4 regions of the Endozoicomonas montiporae CL-33 genome follow, and region 2 is predicted to be linked to each of the others. Evidence: predicted binding sites of a transcription regulator. Region 2 holds the regulator's gene; each other region holds the start of a gene.
The links. Region 2 encodes LexA, which represses DNA repair genes until DNA is damaged. Its sites were predicted from a motif close to TACTGTNTANNTANACAGTA; they were not measured.
Positions count from the first base shown of each region.

Region 1: ruvC (crossover junction endodeoxyribonuclease RuvC) is a predicted target of LexA. The motif match lies at 3,669-3,688, and genes of this name have one in related genera.
Region 3: recA (recombinase RecA) is a predicted target of LexA. The motif match lies at 2,766-2,785, and genes of this name have one in related genera.
Region 4: recN (DNA repair protein RecN) is a predicted target of LexA. The motif match lies at 2,465-2,484, and genes of this name have one in related genera.

Region 1 is NZ_CP013251.1:3,409,473-3,415,263, forward strand. It holds gene EZMO1_RS15625 (hypothetical protein) at 1-1,742, shown strand, start outside; gene ruvA (Holliday junction branch migration protein RuvA) at 1,793-2,404, opposite strand; gene EZMO1_RS15635 (carboxymuconolactone decarboxylase family protein) at 2,539-3,081, shown strand; gene ruvC (crossover junction endodeoxyribonuclease RuvC) at 3,106-3,630, opposite strand; gene EZMO1_RS27810 (hypothetical protein) at 3,772-3,900, shown strand; gene EZMO1_RS15645 (YebC/PmpR family DNA-binding transcriptional regulator) at 4,308-5,054, opposite strand; gene aspS (aspartate--tRNA ligase) at 5,141-5,791, opposite strand, start outside.
Region 2 is NZ_CP013251.1:2,889,006-2,894,796, reverse strand. It holds gene EZMO1_RS13385 (DUF6586 family protein) at 1-163, shown strand, start outside; gene EZMO1_RS27310 (PTS sugar transporter subunit IIB) at 342-482, shown strand; gene EZMO1_RS28415 (PTS sugar transporter subunit IIB) at 488-607, shown strand; gene EZMO1_RS13375 (hypothetical protein) at 768-1,013, shown strand; gene EZMO1_RS13370 (hypothetical protein) at 1,093-1,509, opposite strand; gene lexA (transcriptional repressor LexA) at 1,534-2,133, opposite strand; gene EZMO1_RS13360 (TetR/AcrR family transcriptional regulator) at 2,310-2,936, shown strand; gene EZMO1_RS13355 (L,D-transpeptidase) at 3,034-3,516, shown strand; gene nagZ (beta-N-acetylhexosaminidase) at 3,570-4,601, shown strand; gene EZMO1_RS13345 (PP2C family protein-serine/threonine phosphatase) at 4,708-5,791, shown strand, end outside.
Region 3 is NZ_CP013251.1:2,162,363-2,168,153, reverse strand. It holds gene alaS (alanine--tRNA ligase) at 1-330, opposite strand, end outside; gene EZMO1_RS09945 (tRNA-uridine aminocarboxypropyltransferase) at 461-1,021, opposite strand; gene EZMO1_RS09940 (regulatory protein RecX) at 1,194-1,664, opposite strand; gene recA (recombinase RecA) at 1,664-2,707, opposite strand; gene EZMO1_RS09930 (CinA family protein) at 2,840-3,322, opposite strand; gene EZMO1_RS09925 (hybrid sensor histidine kinase/response regulator) at 3,457-5,791, opposite strand, start outside.
Region 4 is NZ_CP013251.1:4,739,727-4,745,517, reverse strand. It holds gene EZMO1_RS21850 (outer membrane protein assembly factor BamE) at 1-104, opposite strand, end outside; gene fur (ferric iron uptake transcriptional regulator) at 199-606, shown strand; gene recN (DNA repair protein RecN) at 767-2,425, opposite strand; gene EZMO1_RS21835 (hypothetical protein) at 2,688-4,238, shown strand; gene grpE (nucleotide exchange factor GrpE) at 4,417-5,064, shown strand; gene dnaK (molecular chaperone DnaK) at 5,306-5,791, shown strand, end outside.

The DNA.
Region 1 (5,791 bases), 520 kb from region 2:
CCCGGGATGAAAAATACCGCCAGGCCATAACGGCTCTTTTGAAAAAAAATTATTCTGAGACTCGTCAGAAAGCAGAAGAATTGTTACAGCTGAATCAATCCTCATTACAGCGAGCCTGGGCTGAGTTATTGATGGCTGAAAGCTGGATCAGCGAGCATGCCAACCTGATCAATATGATTAATTACTGGTATGAGAGGCTAGATCAGCATCATCAGCAGCTTGAAAACTGGTTGAATAGTGATACAAGTGGCGAAGACTTTCCAATTCTTGCCAGAACGGTTAAAAACAGACTGACTCCTCTGGGTTTTAAAATCCCGCAGGCACAGGCAATAACAGATTCTCCTGAGTATTTTCAGGCACTGGAACATTTCGATAATGTGCTTGATATTCTCATTGAAGAGTATTCAAGAACAGAAACTGATGAATTAAATACTCTGCTGGATATGCTCAATGATAACTATGTAGAGATTGATGATCTTCCGGAGAAAGTAGGTCGCCTTAAAAGACAGCTAATGAATATTTCGGAGCATCGCCGACAACACATCCGCTCTCTGGGACGCCAGGGGGGCTCAGGTGAATCCATCGAAAGTATTGTCTATAAACAGTTAAAAGCTCTGACAGAACCAGCCCTCATGCCCTCTGATGAAAGCAAACAGAAAAGAAGAGAACAAATCAGCCAGCTGACTGTTGCATATCAACCAGATGCTGCGATGGCTCAGAATATGTCGGGGTTATCTGTGGAGGCACCCGTTCAACCGACGGTTCAGTTAATACCGACAGGAGAGTTACCCGGTCAACTTCAATACGGCCCCGTAATGCCAGAGCAGCAAGCAATTCCACCAATGCAGGCTGCCGGACAACCTCCGGTTGGGAATCCTCAGCATTCTTTTATCACGGGAAACTCAAGCTTGCCGATGCTTCCACAACCCCGGGTTCATATGGCGCAACAAGGCATGCAGACCGGCTACTACGTGAGCAATGTAATGCCTCAAACACACCCTGCACCACCGGTAATAAAGCCAGCGGTCAATACTGCTGTTAACGGAGCTGTGCCTGTTTTTCCTGCAGTCCCGTTACAAACCGTAAGAGTGCTGACACCAGCAGAGATTGCAGCTCACCGGTTTATGGCTAACTACCAGAGAATCAATAGCCCCGGAGATAACTTTTGTCTGTTTCATGCACTGGCAAACTGGTTTCAGGCAAACCCGACAGCGAATGTATGGAACTTCTCAACCAACGGTCATGAACTGTTTGAACAGATAAAGCAATTGGTTAAAGAGAGGCTGAGATTCCATCCTGATAATATGGCTATGCAGAATTTACAGCAGCTACTCGGACAACCGCAGGGCCCTGAAATGTGGGCTGGTACCGATGACCTGGTACCGGGAGTGCTGGTCGAACTGCTCAACCTGCCCGTGCTCATCTTTGCTAACAACTTTTTGCAGCCAGAGCTGCATGGGCAACAGAATAATGTTCAGGCACAATTACATACCGTTGAGGGCACTATTGAGTATGTGGCCCTGGAAAATCTGGAGCAGGCGATTTTCAACATTCAACAGCTGCACCAGCAGCTTATTATTCTGCAACATGAGCATCATGTGGTAACGCTGCATAATGGCCAGAGCCTGATCCAACAGGGGGTTGATCACTGGAATCTAATGTTACCGAATCATCAGAACCCGTTTGGTGCAGCTCCTCCCCCTGATTGCCAGACCTGCACCATTCCATCAACCTCAATGTAAGTCGTTGAGTCGTTTAAAACCCATTGACTGAGAGGCTCTTGATAGCGGGTTTAAATCATACTCTTCAAAGACTGACGGATAATTTCTTCCGCGCCCATACCATCGACAAAAATCTTACCCACCACCTTACTGGCATCCTGTGGCTTGTAGCCCAGAGCAACCAGAGCACTGACCGCTTCCTGTTCGGTATCTCTGGCCGCTTCCGCCATTTCGCTGCCGACCACCATGGGCTTACCATCCAATAGTGGGGATGATTGCCAGCGATCAAGCTTGTCTTTCATTTCGACAATCAGCCGTTCTGCTGTTTTCTTGCCAACCCCCGGCAGCTTAACCAGCGTGGCACTGTCATTTTCGTGCACACAGCGCACAAAAGTCTGGGCATCAATTCCGGACAATAATGTCAGTCCCAGCTTGGGTCCTACGCCGTTGACCTTAATCAGAGTGCGAAACAGCTCCCGTTCTTCACGGCTGCTGAACCCGTATAGCAGCTGTGCATCCTCACGCACAACAAAGTGTGTGAATAAAACCACCTCGGCACCCGTTTCCGGCAGCTTATAAAACACCGATATTGGCGCTTCAATTTCGTAGCCTACACCGCTGGCGTCCACCAGCAGGTGCGGTGCCTGTTTTTCTACCAGGGTTCCCCGAATCCTACCTATCATCTTCAACCTCGTAAGCGTCTGCAGGCTGACCAGTAAGTCAGAACACCTAACAATGACCGGCCCGCCAAGAACTTTGTATTTTTCGCCAGCTCTAATCAACTAACGCATTAAAATCACACATCTCGAATACGCTTATGGAAAGACTCAAAACCTTCTTCAGTGCCCTGTGGCAACTGCTTCCCAGCGCTGGTCTGGCCAGTGAATACCACCCGTCCATCGAGGGTGGTGCGATACCTATTCCATTTATTGTGTCACAGCGCATTCTGCTCAACAGCATGAATCATTCAATGGATAGCACACCCAGCCTTGAGCCCCCTTCGCGCTGCTTTACCAGCTACATGCAGGGTTACACCAGCCTGCCTGTCAGGGATCGGGCCCTGAGTGCGCTGCGCAGTGCCCACCTTGCCGGAGCCCGTCATCTGGTACCGGATATTGCCCGCTGTGCACTGGATGCCGGCCTGCAAAACAGTGACCTTGAATTAGTCGCAAAAGGTTACATTTCCAACGGCTGGTCTGCCCAGGAAATACTGGTGATGCGCGTCGCCGAAGACCTTTATCGCGAACAATCCATCAGTGAGGATCGCTGGAAACAGTTAAAAAAGATCTATAAACCTCAACAGATTCTGGATCTGTTGCTGTGCTGTGCGGCTTTCCACCTGTGTGTTCACCCGCAGTAAGACTGTCTATTTCCCGACAGCCTCCTAGCGGCTGGTCAAACGTCGATTCCGCGTGCCACTGACTCCGGCCATTCGCACCAGACTGGCCCGGGTATGGGAGTGACACAGCGCAATTGCCAAAGCATCGGCAGCATCCGCCTGAGGGGTCGAACTGAGCTTCAGTATTGACGTCACCATATGCTTTACCTGATGCTTGTCCGCCGAACCCTTGCCAACAACAGCCTGTTTAACCTGTCGGGCAGAGTATTCCGCCACTTCCAGTTTATGATTCACAACCGCCACAATCGCCGCTGCTCGCGCCTGCCCCAGCTTGAGCGCCGAATCCGCGTTGCGCGACATAAACACCTGTTCAATCCCTACGCTTTGCGGACAATATTGCTCGACCAGCGTTGAGACACTGTCATAGATCTGTTGAAGCTTTTCAGGCAAAGAAGCATCCCGCACCCGGATACAGCCAGAGGCCACATAGTGACACTGGTTTCCTACTTCCTCGATAACACCATAACCGGTGATACGGGATCCGGGGTCAATGCCCAACAATATGGCCATGCAGAACTCTTTTCAAAATCATGATTAAAACAGCAGCATACTGTACATTTATACAAGTTTCTAGACAGTACATAGGTACTATCCAAACTTACAATTCAAAACACACAGATTACGAAACTCCCCTACGACAATCAGCCCGCCTTGCATAAGCTAGGACTCATCGATTATTCGGTGATGATTATGCGAGATACTCTAAAAACTCTAATGACTCTGACCGGAGTGGTGGTGATACTGTTTGTTATTGTCATGGGGATTAATCTTCTGGTGTAGCACCCCATGGTCAACGCAAGCGATGCTTCCCGCACCGCTTGTCAGATGCTACAGAAAAGTCGTGTTATCTTATGGGCCAGTCTAAGGAAGTACTGCATCCAAAAATAAAGAATAACGCCAACACAAGCAGTACTGAAGAACAGATATTCAGAATTAACTTTGAAACCATGATCAATCCCCATTCACGCCAATCAACAACAAACACAAGAACTATAAGCTGTTTTGTGGCAAACCACTGTTCAATTTTCAACAAACGGCATTGAATATATCTGTTTTTATACGTTTATAGAGGATAAGAAAAAGGCGGGAAGCAAGAAGAAATCAAGCAGCCAACTAAGCGACATATGACTGCTAAAAACAGCAGATCAGGAGCAGAACACCCTCCCTGCTGTTTTATTAATCAGGAATCAGCCTAGCTGTTCCATGATATCTGCAGAAATATCCGCATTGGTGTAAACGTTTTGCACGTCGTCCAGATCTTCCAGACGATCCACCAGCTTCATGATTTTTTCTGCACCGTCTTTATCCAGCTCGGTCTGAACATCGGCTACCATGGCTACTTCAGCCGCCGCCGCACTGTAACCCGCTGCTTCCAGAGCGTCTTTCACCGCCATGAACTCGGTCCAGTTGGTAACGACTTCAAAAGAACCATCATCGTTAGCAACAATGTCTTCTGCGCCCGCTTCCAAAGCCGCTTCCATCAGAGCGTCTTCTTCAACACCGGCGTCGAAGAAAATCTGGCCACGACGTTCAAACATATAGGCAACAGAGCCGTCAGTGCCCAGGTTACCGCCGTGCTTGTTGAAAGCATGACGAACTTCCGCAACGGTACGGTTACGGTTATCAGTCAGTGTTTCAACCAGAACCGCGATACCACCCGCGCCATAACCTTCGTAGGTGACTTCTTCCATGTTGGAATCGTCATCACCACCGGCACCACGGGCAATCGCGCGGTTGATGGTGTCACGGGTCATGTTGGCACCCAGAGCTTTATCAACCACCTGACGCAGCTTGGGGTTATCTTCGATATTGCCACCGCCCTGCTTGGCCGCCACTACCAGCTCACGAATGATCTTGGTGAAGATCTTGCCGCGCTTGGCGTCCTGTGCCGCCTTACGGTGTCTGATATTGGCCCATTTACTATGACCTGCCATAGGAAATACCCTTTATCTCAATGCTTTTGTGCGGACTCTATCAAGCCTTTTGTTACAAAATACCCCGACAGAGTCCGGTCAATCAATTAGTGACTGGTTGCAGACGCCGGGTCACGACGGATACGAATGTTCAGATCGCGCAGCTGAGTGCCGTCTACTTCGCCCGGAGCCTGAGTCAGAACACAGGCAGCAGACTGGGTTTTCGGGAAAGCAATCACTTCACGAATGTTGTCAGTACCACAGATCAGCATCACCAGACGGTCCAGACCAAAGGCCAGACCCGCGTGCGGTGGCGCACCGTACTTCAGAGCGTCCAGCAGGAAGCCGAACTTCTCGCGCTGCTCTTCTTCTTCGATATCCAGCACGTTGAAGACAGCCTGCTGCATCTCTTCACGGTGAATACGAACGGAACCACCGCCCACTTCGTAACCATTGATGACCATATCGTAAGCACGGGACAGAGCAGTAGCCGGATTAGCAGCCAGCTCTTCCGCTGTGCAAGTAGGTGCGGTGAACGGGTGGTGCAGAGCAGTCAGTTTGCCTTCGTCGGTTTCCTCAAACATTGGGAAATCAACCACCCACAGAGGCGCCCATTCCTTGGTGTACAGATTCAGGTCTTCACCCAGCTTGCAGCGCAGCGCGCCCAGAGCTTCGTTTACCACCTTCTCTTTGTCTGCACCGAAGAATACGATGTCGCCGTTCTTGGCATCCAGACGTTCCATAATCTGCATGGTAAC
Region 2 (5,791 bases):
TTTTCAGCCTGAAAGTCCAAGACAGTCGAATGATTTGATTCAGCTAGTCAGCCATGATTCCGTAAGTGACATCGCTGATCTGACTGTAGAGTCGGCAACTGATTACCTGAAGCGATTTAAGGAACTGGTGGGACACTTTCGGAATTTTAATCTTGAGTGGTAATCGTCTGTTGTTCTGATGTTTATTGATATCGATCAACAAGAAAAACAGAACTTTCTAACTTATCATGAAACCGGTTACATTATGATTTCATCTTCGTTATAGTGACTTTACGGAATGAGGAAGTGACTACAACGAGGCCTATATTATAAAAAAAATTATGCTGTGCTGCTCTGCCGGAATGTCCACCAGTATGCTGGTTAAAAAGATGCGGGAAGCGGCGGCTGAGTTGGACCAGGATGTTGAAATTGACGCTCATGGTGCTGGTCAGTTTGATGAAATGGTCAAAGAGTTCGATGTGGTGTTACTGGGCCCCAGGTGAAATACATGTTGAACGATTTGCAGAGTCGGGCTTCAGCTTACAATGTACCGGTAGAAGCCATCAGTCCTCTGGACTATGGCACCATGAACGGTACTAAGGTATTGCAGCTGTCGTTGACGGCCTAGAAACCGAATATCCCGGCCTCTGTTTTCTGGCAGAGGCTATCGACTTTATTTTCATAGTTTGACCTGCCTCTCATTTTTACTTCTCTGTCTTAGTGATTGTATTGAACTTTTCGTTTTTGTGATTCAGTCTGTTCTCTCGGTTAATACGGAGTGAATCTTTGTGTCTGCATCGCCTCTGGAAATTGTTGAACTCAGGACGGGGGAAATCGTACTGCGTCGAAGTGGCGATCCGGATGCTGAACCACTGTTGACCCTGAAATTCTCTGATGAAGCACACACCTGTTTATTGGATGATTATCTGCAGGTGGCTAAAGCCATGTTCGATGCCGGTATGCTGGAGCTGGCTGAAGTGACCAGTCCACACCACGGTGAAGAAGACATAGGCGAGCATCGGGTTTTGCACTGATTTTTTAACGTAACTTTCTATTAACTGCTTTTCCATTACCTGCTTTTCCATTACCCGCTTTGCTAATACAGGGAGCTGTTCACGCAGCATCCCTGCTTCTGATCGTCAGGCAATTACACCGACCACTGCGGGCAGCGTCTTCAAGTTTTGACAGATCTTCCTGATCCATTTCATTAATCCAGCTGATAACGGTATGGCTGGTGCCGCAGGCGAGAGCCTTATAAGTGAGATCCAGTGACTGCTTTCGACTGGCGCGGTTCAGTACTCTGACATTGCAGCTGCTGATACCTTCCGATTTCAGCCATTTAATGGTTTTGCCGGGATTGTGATCTGACAGTATCAGGGTCAGCCAGCGCTGCTCTTCTTCACTGGCCAGTTTGGACAGTACCGGAGACAGGAACAGACCCGATTGCCATGTCGGGCCTGACAGGATTAATTCATCCACCCTTGGTCGGGCTGTTTTTTTCGAGTTTGTTGTTGGTGTGTGCGTTCGCATGACGGTCCTCCTCCTGATTCCCCATTAATGTCTGATGACTCCAACACTCAGACCTTCAATAGCAAACAGATCCTGTGTTAAATCAACAACAATGGTTTCAAACTCTTCATTTTCCGGATGCAGCAGTACGGTGTTTTGTTTTTTCTCGAAGCGCTTGACGGTGACCTCATCATCAATGCGCGCCACGACCACCTGGCCATTGCGTACGTCTGTTGTCTTGTGAACAGCCAGCAGGTCGCCATCAAGGATACCGATATCCTTCATACTCATGCCTTTTACACGCAGCAGGAAGTCAGCCTTGGGATTGAAAAAATCGCCTTTCAACTGAAGATGGTCTTCAATATGTTCCTGAGCCAGGATCGGACTACCGGCTGCCACCTGTCCTACCACGGGCAGACCATTGGTATTCACTGCGTCCGGAATACGGATGCCGCGAGAAGCGCCCGGTGTCATTTCAATCGCGCCTTTGCGAGCCAGTGCGCGCAGATGCTCTTCTGCGGCATTGGGCGAGCGGAAGCCAAAGGTTTTGGCAATTTCGGCACGAGTTGGCGGAAAGCCGGTATTTTCAATATGGGATTTAATGAGTTCCAGTATTTCAGACTGTCGTTTGGTGAGCTTGATCATGGTGGTAAATCTGTTTTTATATACAGTGACTGTAATTATATACAGTAATACTGCTGTTTCAAGCTGTATATCACTGATTGGAACTGTTCCTGTCTGATTCAGGCCTATTTTCTTGACAGGTATCGCGTTTAAAACGAAAGTATTAAACGGTTGTTTGAACTATAGAGAGCACAGGCATGGGACAGGGAGAAACCGTTACAAAAATACTCGATGCAGCGGAAGCACTCTTCGCCGAACACGGGTTTGCTGAAACATCGCTTCGATCCATTACCGGGCAGGCAGGTGTGAACCTTGCGGCTGTCAATTACCACTTTGGCTCCAAGAAAGCTCTGATTCAGGCAGTCTTTGCCCGTTATTTGGATCCGTTTGTGAAGAATCTCGACAGTAGCCTTGATGCCATGAATCCGGACAATCCACCCGAGCTGGAGACGGTTTTGAATTTGCTGGTCGATCAGATCATTGCTGTTCAGCCTCGTCAGGATGATGATCTGTCAACCTTTATGAAGTTGCTGGGGCTTGCTTACAGTCAGAATCAGGGGCATTTGAAGCACTACCTTACCGAGGCTTACGGGAAAGCCTTTCACCGCTATTATCTGTTACTGAAAAGCGCCTGTCCGACGTTGCCACCGGCGGACATGTTCTGGCGTACTTACTTCATACTGGGTTCTGCCGTGTTTACCATGTCAGGCGTTGAGACTTTACAGGCCATTGCCAGACGGGACTTTGCCATTGATGATTCCATGGTGATAATCCTGCGTCGTATGGTACCTTTTATGGCTGCAGGGCTTAGAGCCCACACCTGATGATCATCCTGTTGAGTACCCAGCTTCAGAGGCTGCCGGATCAGGTCGATAACTGGATGACAGTGTTGCATAAGCGTTTAATAAAGGTTGTTTGATTGTGCATATAACGGTTCATATTCCCAACCAGGAACTGGTACTGCATCAGGATGATGGGCAACGCGTTCATTATCGCGTGTCCACCGCCAGTAAAGGCATAGGACAACAGGAAGGCAGCTGGCAGACGCCTCTGGGGCGGCATATTATTCGTGCAAAAATTGGCAGCGGGTTGCCGGAGCATGCGGTATTTGAAAGTCGTCGTTTTACTGGTGAAATTTATTCTGATGCGTTAAAAGCAAAATACCCGGGTCGTAAAGACTGGATACTGTCGCGTATTATGTGGTTAAGTGGCTTGGAGCCGGGTTTTAATCGTCTCGGGAATGTCGATACAATGCGCCGTTACATTTATATTCATGGTTCGCCGGACACGGCACAGATGGGCGTGCCAGGCTCCAGAGGTTGCATAAGGATGCATGGGGCAGACATTATTGATCTGTTCGATCGTATCCCTGTAGGTATAACCATTGAAATTCTTGATCACTAGAAAGGTGCTGTTTATGGGGCCTTCTATCGAGCTAGCTATGGAGCGATTCATCTATGGAGCGATCTAGTCAACAGGGTCATTTGATTGTTGATTTGAAGGGCACAGAACTGTCCAGCGCAGATCGGGATTTTCTGGTTCATGAAGGTATTGCCGGTGTTTTGTTGTTTACGCGTAATTATTCAAGCCGTGAACAATTGCAGGCGCTTGTTCAGGACATACGACAGTTACGTCCGGATCTGTTGATTATGGTGGACCATGAAGGTGGTCGGGTACAGCGCTTCAAAGATGGTTTTGTACGACTACCTGCCGCTGGTCAACTATCCCGATATTACCTGCAGGATCCTCAGGGCGCTCTGAAGCTTGCCAGAGATGTTGGCTGGCTGATGGCGTCTGAGTTACGGGCTGTCGGTATTGATCTGAGTCTTGCGCCCGTACTGGATCTTGATCTCGGTAAAACCGACGTTGTTGGGGATCGTGCCTTTGGCTCCGAACCGGAGCAGGTGATTCAGATGACCAGTGCCTGGATTGAAGGTGTTCGTGAAGCCGGTATGGCCTGTGTTCTCAAGCATTTTCCCGGCCATGGCAGTGTCGATGCCGATTCACATCTGTTGCTGCCTGAAGATCATCGCCCCTTTGACGAGATCGCTGCCAGGGATATGGTGCCTTTTAAAGAGCTGATTCAGCAGGGCGCTGATGCAGTGATCCCTGCCCATATTGTGTTTACTGAAGTGGATAGCCGTCCGGCTGGTTTTTCCAGAGTCTGGCTGCAGGATATTCTCAGGGATCAGCTGGGATTTGAGGGTATAGTGATCAGTGACTGTCTGACAATGGAAGGAGCCGCTTCAGTGGGCAGTTTTAGCAATCGTGTTGAACAGGCACTGAGCGCAGGCTGCGACTTATTAATTCTCAGCAGTCGGACGGGAGCGATAGAGGCTTTGTCGAATCTGCCCCGGTTAAGTCAGCGTGAAGTCGATATCTCAACACTTAGGGCTTCTAATGCGGTGGGATATGAAGATTTGATCGCATCAGAGCGTTATTTTTCCTGCAAAGATCGTATTGATTACCTTCGCGAGCGTTATAATTGATTAGTCATTTTTCCTAAGGGCAGGTTAAGCATAACTGGCCATCCTGCCTTTTTGCCTTGTTTGCCGCATCATTTTAGTCTCCGCGACTCATGCCGATAGGTCTGGCATGAATATTCTTATTGTTGAAGATGCCCGGGATCAGCGATTGATGCTGTCAGTCATGCTGCGCAAGAAAGGCCATCAGGTGCTGGAAGCTGCCAATGGTGAAGAGGCGCTGGCCATTTTGCAGCAGGACAGGACAGTAAGAATTGTGATCAGCGACTGGATGATGCCGGAGATGGATGGTATTGAGTTGTTAAAGACCATTCGAAGCAGTGAGATTGAACATTACACCTACTTTATTCTGCTAACCGGAAAGACGGAACGGGAAGCGGTGATCGAAGGTATGAACTGTGGTGCGGACGACTTCCTGACCAAACCGGTGAATTTTGAAGAACTGGATGCGCGATTGAACGCGGGAGTGCGTATTATTCAGCTGGAAAGTACGCTGGAAGAGCGAAACCGGCAGATTTCCCGGGCGATTGCAATCATTGAAAAGGATCTGGAGTCTGCAGCGGCCACACAAGCTGACCTATTGTGCAAGCCCGCCACCATTCAACATGTCAGCTTTAACTGGTTCTTTCAGCCGAGCCGGATACTGGGTGGTGATATGTTTGGCTATCAGGCAGTGGATGGTGAGCATATCAGTTTCTATCAGCTGGATGTGGCCGGACATGGCATTCCATCTGCGCTATTCAGCTTTACGCTGAACAATATTATGTCTGAAACCTCGGACAGAGGTGCCATTGTTAAAGAATTTATTGATCAGCCCCCCCATTATAAAATTCGTTCTACAGAAAAAGTGTTGTCGAGTCTGAACGGGCGTTTTCAGGCTTCACCGGAATCCATGCTGTATTTCACGATGGCTTATGGATTGATTAACAGTCGCACCGGTCAGGTGCAGATTTCTCAGGCAGGGCATCCGCCGCCGTTGTGGCTGAAGGTCTCGCAATCGAGAGTTGATCCGGTGGCCGGTGGCGGCGTGCCGATTGGTATGATGCCAGACATGGACTATGAGAGTACCAGTTTGCAGCTTCAACTCGGAGACCGGCTATTCCTTTATTCTGACGGCATCACTGAGTGCGAGAATAGCAGTGGCGAACAATTTGGACAGGCTCGTTTACTCGAGTGCCTGAAGAAAAGTTTTTCTG
Region 3 (5,791 bases), 730 kb from region 2:
CCAGGCGTACTGGATGGCATCCTGCTTGAAGTAGTCGCCAAAGCTGAAGTTACCCAGCATTTCAAAGAAGGTGTGATGACGGGCGGTGTAACCCACATTTTCCAGATCGTTGTGTTTACCACCGGCACGTACACACTTCTGGGACGTGGTGGCCCGGGTGTAAGCCCTGTTTTCACGCCCAAGGAATGTATCCTTGAACTGATTCATCCCGGCATTGGTGAACAGCAGGGTTGGATCGTCGTGAGGCACCAGCGAACTGCTGGGCACAATTTCATGCCCTCTTTCCTTAAAGAAGTTAAGGAAGGCAGATCGTATCTCAGAGCTTTTCATACAGGTCTTCCGTCAAGGAGGTTTTAGATAGCAATAGTAAACCGGACATTATATAGAAGCAGGCCGCAGAATCAGCAGGAAATGTCCACCTGTGAGGTATTTTCTTTCAAATATTCAACAGGAACACTGGTCAGGTGAGCTGTCCAGCCTGCTGTAACTGGCGATAGTGACTGCAAAAATCAAACACGGATTGATGAAGGTGACGGGATAATTTCACTGCTCCTTCCTTCCTGAGGACTTCAGCAGCCACCTCTGCAGTACAAAGATGACCCGACTTTTGGTTTCTGCGCAGCGTATAAGACGACTCGGGCACTTGCTCCAGAGACATCAGGGGCAAATTGTGTAGATAAGGACTTTGCCGATACATTTTTCGCGCCTGCTGCCAGGTCGCATCTAACAGAATAAAGAGTTTACCTGATGCAGCAGGCTTTCTTTCAAACCCATCCTGCTGGTAAATCGCATAGGTTTCAGGCATCAACAGATACGGTTGCCAGTCCGGATCATCCAGTGCATTCATTAGCTCTTCTGATGGTTCGACTCTATTCCATGGCACCACCAACGTATCAGGCAGCATTGCCTTTACCAGCTTGCCGGTATTGCTGGTTTTGGCGAATTCTACCGGATGGGTGAGCAGACAAAATCGATGCTCACAGTTGAATTCTGACAGAGACTGACAGAAGCAGTTGGGCACTGCCCGAGAATAGACTGCAAAACCACAGCGGGAACAACAGGACATGGATAAAAACTCAAAAAAATGCTTCCCATTTATGACACAGAAAGCACTATCTGAACAATTGAATTAAAAGACTGAAACTATTTCAACTCAGGATGGTTCAACTCAGGATGGTTCAACTCAGACAGGCTCAACTCAGGCAGGCATTGATATGGCAGGTTAAAAAGCCTCGTTGCGCCAGAAAGCGATACAACTTCGCTCGCTCCGCAGATGTAGGATTTCTATCTTCTCTCAACTTTTTAGTTTTCATTCGACTGGCTTCTTCAAACCATTTGTCGTCATCGTCAAACAGGTAATTTGAAATCAGGCTCTGTGACAGTCCTTTTTGCAACAGCTCCATTCTGATACGTGCCGGGCCATAACCTTTGTTCCCTCTGGCACGTACATAAGCTTCAGCAAAACGGTCATCACTCTGTAAGCCATCATCAACCAATTTATTCAGGGCAGTTTCAACAGACTGTGCCTCAAAGCGACCCTTCAGTTTATAACACAGCTCGGAATAACTGTGTTCACGCCGGGCCAGCAAGTCCATTGCTGCCCGGCGAACGTCCTGTTCAGGCTGCTGTTGTACAGATGGCTGCTGTATGGATAGCTCCGGCATTATTCTGCTAACAGCTGTTCCTGACCAGCACTCTTCGACTCTTCTGTTTCAGAAGCCGTATTCAACAATTCTGCACGAATCTGAGTCTCAATTTCGTTAGCAGTTTCAGGATTTTCTGCCAGGTATTTACAGGCATTGGCCTTACCCTGACCAATTTTGGTGCCTTTGTAGGCATACCAGGCACCAGACTTCTCAACCAGTTTCTGCTTCACACCCAGATCAATCACTTCACCCATGTGGTAGATGCCCTGACCATAAAGAATCTGGAATTCAGCCTGCTTGAACGGTGGTGAAACTTTGTTCTTAACCACCTTGACCCGGGTTTCATTACCAATAATTTCATCACCCTGCTTCACTGCACCGGTGCGACGAATGTCCAGACGCACAGAAGAGTAGAATTTCAGAGCGTTACCACCGGTGGTGGTTTCAGGGTTACCAAACATCACGCCAATCTTCATCCGGATCTGGTTGATGAAGATCACCATGCAATTGGTCTGCTTGATGGAGCCGGTCAGTTTACGCAGTGCCTGCGACATCAGGCGCGCCTGCAGACCTACATGGGAGTCACCCATATCACCTTCGATCTCGGCTTTAGGTACAAGGGCGGCCACCGAATCCACAACAATCACATCGACGGCAGCGGAACGAACCAGCATGTCGGTAATTTCCAGAGCCTGCTCGCCGGTATCGGGCTGCGAGACATACAGGTCTTCAACGTTAACACCCAGCTTGCCAGCGTACTGAGGATCCAGCGCATGCTCGGCATCCACGAAAGCACAGGTTGCCCCCTGTTTCTGGGCTTCGGCAATAACGCTCAGAGTCAGTGTGGTCTTACCGGAAGACTCCGGTCCGTAAATTTCAACAATCCGGCCTTTGGGCAACCCGCCAATACCCAGAGCAATATCCAGCTGCAGAGAGCCTGTAGAAATAGCCGGAATGGCTTCCTGCTTCTGGTCGCCCATCCGCATGACAGCACCTTTACCAAACTGGCGGTCAATCTGACTCAGAGCCGCTGCCAGTGCTTTCTTTCTGTTATCATCCATTGTCTGATCATCCTCAGTGCTTGCCTGCGCATGGCATGGCGGGTATAAATGCTACATATACTGTATATTTAAACACTATCTGTATATTTGTCCAGTATATTTGTCGATTTAAGTTTTGGTTTCAGTTGCAAATTATTGAAGCAGCCTGATCAGTTCGGATAGCGCAACTCTGACCGACTGCTCACGCACCTGCTGCCGGTCACCTGTAAACAGGAAGGCTTCGGAAAAGGTTTTTCCCCGACGATACCACGCGATGTGTACAGTGCCCACCGGTTTATCAACCGTGCCACCACCTGGTCCGGCAATTCCACTGATGGCAATACTGGCCTGCACACCAAGCTTTCTGGCAACCCCCCGCGCCATCTGTTCTGCCACCGGCTGACTGACAGCACCGTAGGTGCTCAGCAGTTCTTCAGAAACATCAAGAAGCCGGTGCTTCATGGCGTTTGAATAGCTGACAATGCCTCCTTCAAACCAGCCAGAGCTGCCGGGAACCGCCGTCAGTACCTGACTGACCCAGCCACCTGTACAGGATTCTGCCGTCGCCATGGTCAACGATTGTTTCTCCAGCTCAACCGACAGCTGCAGAGCCAGATCGGATAATGTTTCAGTCACTGCAACCTCCCGGGGTCTGTTACGCAAGATCGTTATATTATGCCTCTTACGCCAAGAACGGAAGCAGACAACATAGCAGCAGTAATACCAATTCCGTCTTCTAAATATGAATTGGTATAATGCCCGATAAACCACTACCCATTCACGTTCATCTTGTTAATCAAACATTCAAGCTGTTCTAGATCCATGGTTTCACACAACTGCACAACGTAAAGGTTCAGCTCCTGAAAGCCAGGATGGCCTTCAAACTGTTTCACCCGCTCCTGCAGAGACTCCAGATCACCCATTTCCACTGCTTCCCGAATGTATTGGACAAAACATTCCCGTTCTTCTTTGTCCAGTCGGGCAATGAGTTCATCCAGATCCGCAGACAGCATCTGTTTACTGCGGGTCAATTTAAACTCGATCCCCAGCTGCCGCTCAATCAGCTCATAGAGTTCGGCCGCATCAAACGGCTTGCCAATAAACCCGTCAAACCCTTCCATCAACAATCCGGATCGGGCTTCCTGACTGACACTGGCTGTGACAGCAATCACCTTGATACGCCGACCGTGGGGACGCTGCCTTATACGACGCAAGGCTTCAATACCATCCAGCACCGGCATACGAATATCCATCAGCACCATAACAAAATCGTGCTGATCCAGAGCCTCAAGCGCTTCTGCGCCATTACAGGCCTGCTGAACCGAAAACCCGGGAATTTCCAGCAAACGCGCCAGCATATCCCGATTACTGTCAATATCATCCACTACCAGAATGGACTGGCCCTTCCAACTCTCGGGCAACTCAGGACAATAGGAATCACGATGCACCCGGTAACACCCCTGAAGGTCCTCAACGTTACCGACTTCCAAAGGAATATCAAACTCAAAGCAGCTCCCCCTGCCCACTTCACTCGACACCGTCAACTCCCCTCCCATGGCAGTCACAAGGTGGCGACTGATTGCCAGCCCCAGACCGGTTCCCCCGGCCATATAGCCTGACTTTAACTGTCTGAACGGCTCAAACACCCTTTGCAGTCCTGATTTATCGATACCGATTCCCGTATCTTCAACAGCAAAGTAAAGTGTCTCGCCTCTCTGCTCAACCAGCATCCTGATCCAGCCGGAGTGAGTGTATTTCACACCATTGCTCATGAGATTCAGCAGAATCTGTCTTAGCTTGATTTCGTCCGCAACAATCACTGGCGGCAAATCGGAGGAAGACTCGACTTTCAATACCAGACCTTTGCTATTGGCTTTTTCCAATAACATGTTGCGAACATCCGACAACATTTCCCGCAAGTCCATGGTCACCGGATGCAATTCAATCTGGCTCGATTCGATTTTGGTCAGATCCAGAATATCGTTGATTAAAGACAACAGGTGCCTTCCACTGGATTCAATCGTACGCAGACTTTTTTCATGCTCTGCCCGAATCTCACGATCCTGCAGCAACACCTGCGTATAACCCAGAACACCATTGAGAGGCGTTCTGAGTTCATGACTCATATTGGAAAGAAATAATCCTTTGGCACGGTTCGCCCGTTCTGCCTGTTCCTTGGCTTCTGTCAGTTCGCATTCAATCCGCTTACGCTCGGTAATATCCCTGACCACCATGGAAATCAGCAAGCCATCATCGGTTTCCAGTGGATTACTGGTGATATCAACCGGAAATACTCTGCCATTGCGATCAATACCGTAAGACTCAAACCCCGTCAGGCAAAACTGTTCCCAACTAACAGACCCCAGATCACCCAGCAACGGGTGCGTCGAGCGACAGTTCAGAGGGGTCAACAAACGCAGGGGCATGTTCACCAGTTCATGCTGTTCAAAGCCAAACAACCTTTCAGCGCGCCCATTAATCATGCTGATAATGCCTTCCGGCGTGGAAATCACCGTCGCGTCCGGCGCCGAATCCAGCAGTGCCTTGAATTTGCGGGTATCATTAATACGCTCGGTAATGTCGTTGGCCATCCCCTCTATTATCGAGTAGCTGCCTTTAACATCGAACATATCGCTCCAGAATATTTCCAGACGCCGGTGGCGACCATCGCTGTGCAACACTTCCAGCTCAAAGGTCGTCGGGTTATCCGACAGCACACCTTGCAGCTGCTCCTTAAACAGCTCTCGCTGTGAGTCCTCGACAATAAAACGACTGAATGGACCTAAAAACTCTACGGGCTTATAGCCCAGTATCGATTGAATCGACGGGCTGACATGAATAATCCTTCCCTGTTCATCCAGATTAAAATAAAAGTACTGCCCCCTGAGCTTTTGCACCAAGTGGCCAATATTATTGGCACGCATGTCATGAAGCGCCTGATCCCGTTCAGCCAGTTTTTCAAGCAATTGCTGAAAGCTTTCTGCCAGACTGCCCACTTCATCGTCAGACATTTTGGCGATAATCGGGTAGCTCTGCCGGTAGGTAAAATCATCCATCGACTGCTTCAGCTGCGTCAGCGGACGCGTAATACGATCAGACACCAGA
Region 4 (5,791 bases), 1.9 Mb from region 2:
CCCGGAAAGCTAATCAGTCTGGAGCCGCTGTCTGTAGAGCTGGCGCATCCAGCCAGAAGGGCGGCAGATAGGAGTGCTGCGGTCAGAGCCGGAGTTTTTTGCATCGGTATCAGACTTCCACTATCTTCTTGCACAATATGAAATACTTACACGAAAATGAGATAATAGCAGGGTTCACCTGTTAAAGGTTAGGGAAACGTGTTGGAAAATCAAGAATTGCGCAAAGCGGGTCTGAAGGTAACGCTTCCGCGAGTAAAAATCCTGCAGATTCTGGAAGGCTCCCAGGGACTGCACATGAGTGCCGAAGATGTCTACAAGGCTTTGCTTGAAGCCGAAGAAGATGTAGGTTTGGCGACGGTTTATCGGGTGTTAACCCAGTTTGAGGGTGCCGGACTGGTGGTGCGGCACAACTTCGACAGTGGGCATTCCGTGTTTGAGCTGGCCCGTGGTGAACATCATGATCATATGGTGTGTGTTGAAAGCGGCGATATCATAGAGTTTGTTGATGAAGAAATCGAACGTCGGCAGAAAGAAGTTGCCGATCAGCATGGCTATGAAATCGTCGATCACAATCTTGTGCTCTATGTTAAGCCTAAGGACAAGTAAGTCCTGAGTTCTAACTACTCACTTTGAGCCACAAGATGGATCTGGTATGAAGCGTTTCCAGTTATTTGTGTAGTACTTTGAAAAAAACCGGCGGTTTGCCGGTTTTTTTTGCCGTATAAACGGGTATCTGGAATGAATGAACGTCGTGGATGAGTTGAGTTCAGGCAGGAAGACCAAGCATTTCTTCGGCGTGAGTCAGTGTTGAGCGGGTGATTTCAACACCGCCAAGCATTCTGGCTATTTCTTGAATGCGGTGATCACCATCCAGACGGGCAATCCGGGTACTGGAAGTTGATTTGTTGTGCTTCTTACTGACGAACAGATGTTGGTGGCCTTGTGAGGCGACCTGTGGCTGATGGGTAACGCACAGTACCTGACTTTTTTCACCCAGCTCTCTGAGCATGGAACCGACAATTTCGGCGGTTCCACCGCCGATGCCGACATCGACTTCATCGAATACCATACTGGGAATGCGGGAGGTTTGCGCCGTGATGACCTGTATGGCAAGGCTGATGCGGGAGAGTTCGCCGCCCGAGGCGACTTTTGCCAGAGGTCTGGGTGGTTGCCCCGGGTTGGTTGTGACCAGAAACTCAATCTCTTCCCGTCCAAGAGGAGAAAGCGTTCTGGTGTCATGCGGTGTTAATGAAACATTGAACAAACCTCGCGGCATACCCAGCAGGCTCATTCGGCCAATGACCTGTTTTTCCAGTTTTCGGGAGGCTTTCTGACGACGTTCAGACAGCTTTTCTGCTTTGGTCTGGTACTTCTCTTTGAGTTCTTCCAGCTTCTGGTGCAGGGCATCAGCGTGTTCGTCGCTGAATTGAATTCTTTCCAGCTCATTGGCAAGAGAGAGTTGTTTGTCCAATAGCTCGTCGGGATGAGCCCTATGCTTTCGTGCCAGATCGTATATGGCACTGAGGCGCTCATCCACTTCCTGCATCCGTTGCGGGTCAGCGTCAAAATGATCAATGAAATGATTCAGTTCACCCACGGCTTCTTCGACCTGAATATGGGCTGATGAGAGCATATCCATGGTGCTGCTAATGGCCGGGTGGTCAACGGAAAGGTCGCCCAGCAAATGCATACAGTGAGTCAGCTGCTGAAGCAGGTTGCCTGCATCGCTGTCGGAACAGATATGGTTAATCTGCTGGCAGGCGGACAAGGTGGCTTCGGCATGGTTCAGTTGTTGCAGTTCTTTTTCCAGCTCCGGTAGCTCGCCTTCTTGCAGGGACAGCTGTTCAAACTCTTCCAGCTGGTAAGTCAGGAGCTGAACACGTTCGTGCTGTTCTTGCTGACTATTCAGCAGCTCGTCTAATTCTGTCTGAATACGGTTGTGCTGGTGGGCGATAAAGGCTACCTCGGTAGCCAGTTTGCGGGTGTTGGCGAAGTCGTCCAGCAGCAGGCGGTGACTGTTCTTTTTCAACAGGGACTGGGATTCGTGTTGACCATGAATATCGACCAGCAGCTCGCCAATGCTGCGAAGGTCTGAGAGGGGAGAGGGGGTTCCGTTGATATATGCTCTGGAACGACCCTCTTTGGTGATAACGCGACGCAGAATACATTCGTTGTCACTGAGCAGCTCTTTGTTTTCCAGCCATTTGCCGGCATCCGGGCAATGGGTGAGATCAAAGATGGCGTGGATTTCTGCCCGGTCAGCCCCGGTGCGAATACAGTCCGGGTCGGCACGATCGCCCGTTGCCAGTCCGAGGGCGTCGAGCATGATGGATTTGCCCGCGCCGGTTTCGCCGGTAATCACGGTCATGCCGGATTCAATATCCAGATCGAGTTGGTCAACGATGGCGAAATTGCTGATAGACATTTGGGTCAGCATAACGGCTTCCGGAGGCTACGTTAGTGTAACTGTTTATATATACAGTAACCTGAAGTCATTGCGCCGTAAAGGCTTGGGACAAAAAAGATTTCCAGGGATAAAGGTTCAGAACAGAACGGAGTCGTAGTCCAGCCATACCCGATGGCGGAATTGGTATAACAACCTGGACAGCCTGCCTGACAATAAATGAATTTTTTCTATTTTATTAACTCTTTACTGGTACAAAGTTTATTACGTAAGGAGAGAAATCATGGATCCAATGTCATTTTTATCAGGTAGTCCTGTACAGGAAGTAGGTTTTCAGGAAGGAAAGAGCGATTCAGAGGATAAAGAGGCGTTGAAGTATCTGCCTTGCCCAGACGATAATCCTAAGCCAGAACCAAAAACGCTGTCTTTTCGAACTGTCGGGTTATTTGAAGAAGGTACGTCGAGTGAACCTTATAAAGCGCTTGATCAGTACGATGCCGAAAAAATTATTGTAGAGTGGATGCAGTTTTTTAAGTCAAGCCAACCACAAAGGGAAGAAATGCAAAAGCTGGTAAGGGACGCTGTTTCTGAAGGAAAGCTGACCATGGACGAGCTTATGCAAAAAGTTTCAGAAGTGTCGAGTCATACGGCAGTGACGCAAGCGGCTAAGCTGCAACTGATACAAGAAAAGACGAGCCAAATTCATCTGAATCTATTAAAAGTGCAGCCTGTTCCTCCTGAGAAAAGTTTCGGAGAGAGTAGCGGTGAAGTTACTCAGGGTTTACCTGATGTCGGAAAAATTCAACTCAATATTCCACTGACAGGCTACCTAAAAGAGATTGATGATTTAAAGGGATGGGTAGAAGAACTAAAAAGTATGGGGCGGAAACAACCGGGATACCAGCGGCGGCTTAAACAGGTTAATGAGAAAATAGAGCAGTTGGTTGATCTTGGTCGAAATATAAGACTTGATGTTGGTCATTACAAAGACATCATCACTGAAGTAAGCACTATTCTTGAATCAGCGCGTGATATGGATGTTTTTTTTGAATTGAAAAAAAATCTGGAGTCAGGTGTTTCTATTGGCGATCTAAGCAAAGAGTTTTCTTATGGTAGTTGGATTGCTGATAATCTCAAAGCGTTTTCTAAAACGGTAGAGCGAGCGATCTTAACAAGTAGTCTTTCATTTGATGGTGTTTCCATAAATAATCATGAAGACCCTCATTGCTCGCACAAAATAAGGCCAACCCTGGTTCTTAGATATCATGACGGTCAGGAATTTAACTATCTTTATTATCCTTTTACTAAAGTGTCTCCTGATGGCTCTTTAACAAAGTTATCGGAAAGCGAGACGAAAGATGATCACATTTTTGATATGGGGGCCATAACCGAGAGAAGAGCATTTAATGAATCTTCCAAGTACAAAGTGACTACAACAACGGCTATTCATAATGGTGACTTCAGGAAATCTAAACTGGGTATTATTCTGAAGGATCCCAATGGAAAACGTATTAAGTCTGTCAGAGATTTAAACGTTTTAGATTTCTATGAAGAAACAGGTCTTCATAAAACCAAACATGCCGCCTGGCAGAATTATCTCGGGCAAATGGTTAATGAAACATTGGATGCTGACCGCGGTTTTGGCCTTACCAGGGGAAGGGCTTCCGTCCTTCGGGGAGGTGATTTTAGCAAAGTCTCCGGGCGGGAAGCGGCATTGCCTTCTTCAGGAAGTCGTGGGTTCAGTTTTGGTAGTCGTAGTGCAACGAGTGATTCATTTACACCTTACGCTGTACTTTATAAAAAAGCTGAAGAGGAGAACAACGATTCTAAGTAACAGCTTCTAAAGGCAAGCCTCCCAAAATTCAGTCTGAGTTTGGGGAGGCTTTGCTGTATCACCTGACTTTCAGCCTGAAGTCATCTTGCAAAAAAAATTTCACTTCCTCTTGAAACCCTGAAAGCCAGCCCCATATAAGCCATCAGTAAAAGATTTGACTCCCAACCGGAGATTCGGAATGACAGTTGAAAACGGTAAGCCTGAAGAACAGGTGGCTGAAGAAGCAGTAGCGGCTGAGCACGAAACCGTAGAAGAGTTTGTGATCAACGAAGAAGGCGGTGTACCTGCAGATAATGAAGCAGGATACTCTTCGGACAGCGAGTCGGACAGCGAGTCGGACAGCGAGTCGGACAGCGAGTCGGACAGCGAGCTGCAACAGCAGGTTGAAGCCCTGACCGAACAACTGGCACAGGCTAAAGATCAGACTCTGCGCGCTCATGCGGAAATGCAGAACATCAAGCGTCGTTCCCGGCAGGATGTGGAAAAAGCCCACAAGTTTGCCCTGGAGAAGTTTGTTGATTCCCTGATCCCGGTGGTGGACAGCCTGGAGAAAGGCATTGAAAGCGCCGGGCAGGCGGAAGGCAGCCATGAAGCGCTGGTTGAAGGTATGAATCTGACCCTGAAGCAGTTTCTGGCTGCTATGGAAAAAGCAGGCGTGAAGCAGGTGGATCCGGTGGGTCAGCCTTTTGATCCGAATTTCCATCAGGCGATGTCCATGGTTCCGAATCCTGACATGGAATCCAACACCGTTATGAATGTGTTCCAGAAGGGTTATACCCTGAACGATCGTCTGGTTCGTCCGGCTATGGTCGTCGTGTCCAAGTAGTTTCAGGCAAACAACCCTGACCATAAATCAGAAAAGTTAAAAAAGTCTGTATCGGGCACTTGAAAAAAAATCAGGCGATCCCATATAGCAAACGAAGGCCATCGACCTCCGGATCATCACAACGCTTTACCCGCTTCTGATCAGGCAAGGCACACCGGATGACAACGGCAGATGGCAAACCGGATTTAAACAGTTTTTAAAGATTTAACGCTCTGGATTCAGAGCACTGGAGATAACAATCATGGGTAAAATCATCGGTATTGACCTGGGTACAACAAACTCCTGTGTATCCATTCTGGATGGCGAAAAAGCCAAGGTTCTGGAAAACGCTGAAGGCGGTCGTACCACTCCTTCCATCATCGCATTTGCTGATGAAGGTGAAATTCTGGTAGGTCAGCCAGCCAAGCGTCAGGCGGTTACCAACCCTGATAACACTCTGTTTGCTATCAAGCGTCTGATCGGTCGTCGTTACAAAGATAACGTCGTTCAGAAAGATATCGAAATGGTGCCTTACAAAATCGTTGAAGCCGACAATGGCGACGCGTGGGTAGAAGTTAAAGGCGACAAAAAAGCACCGCCCCAGATTTCTGCTGAAATCCTGAAAAAGATGAAGAAGACCGCTGAAGACTACCTGGGTGAGTCTGTGACGGAAGCAGTAATCACTGTACCAGCGTACTTCAACGACTCCCAGCGTCAGGCGACTAAAGATGCTGGCCGCATCGCCGGT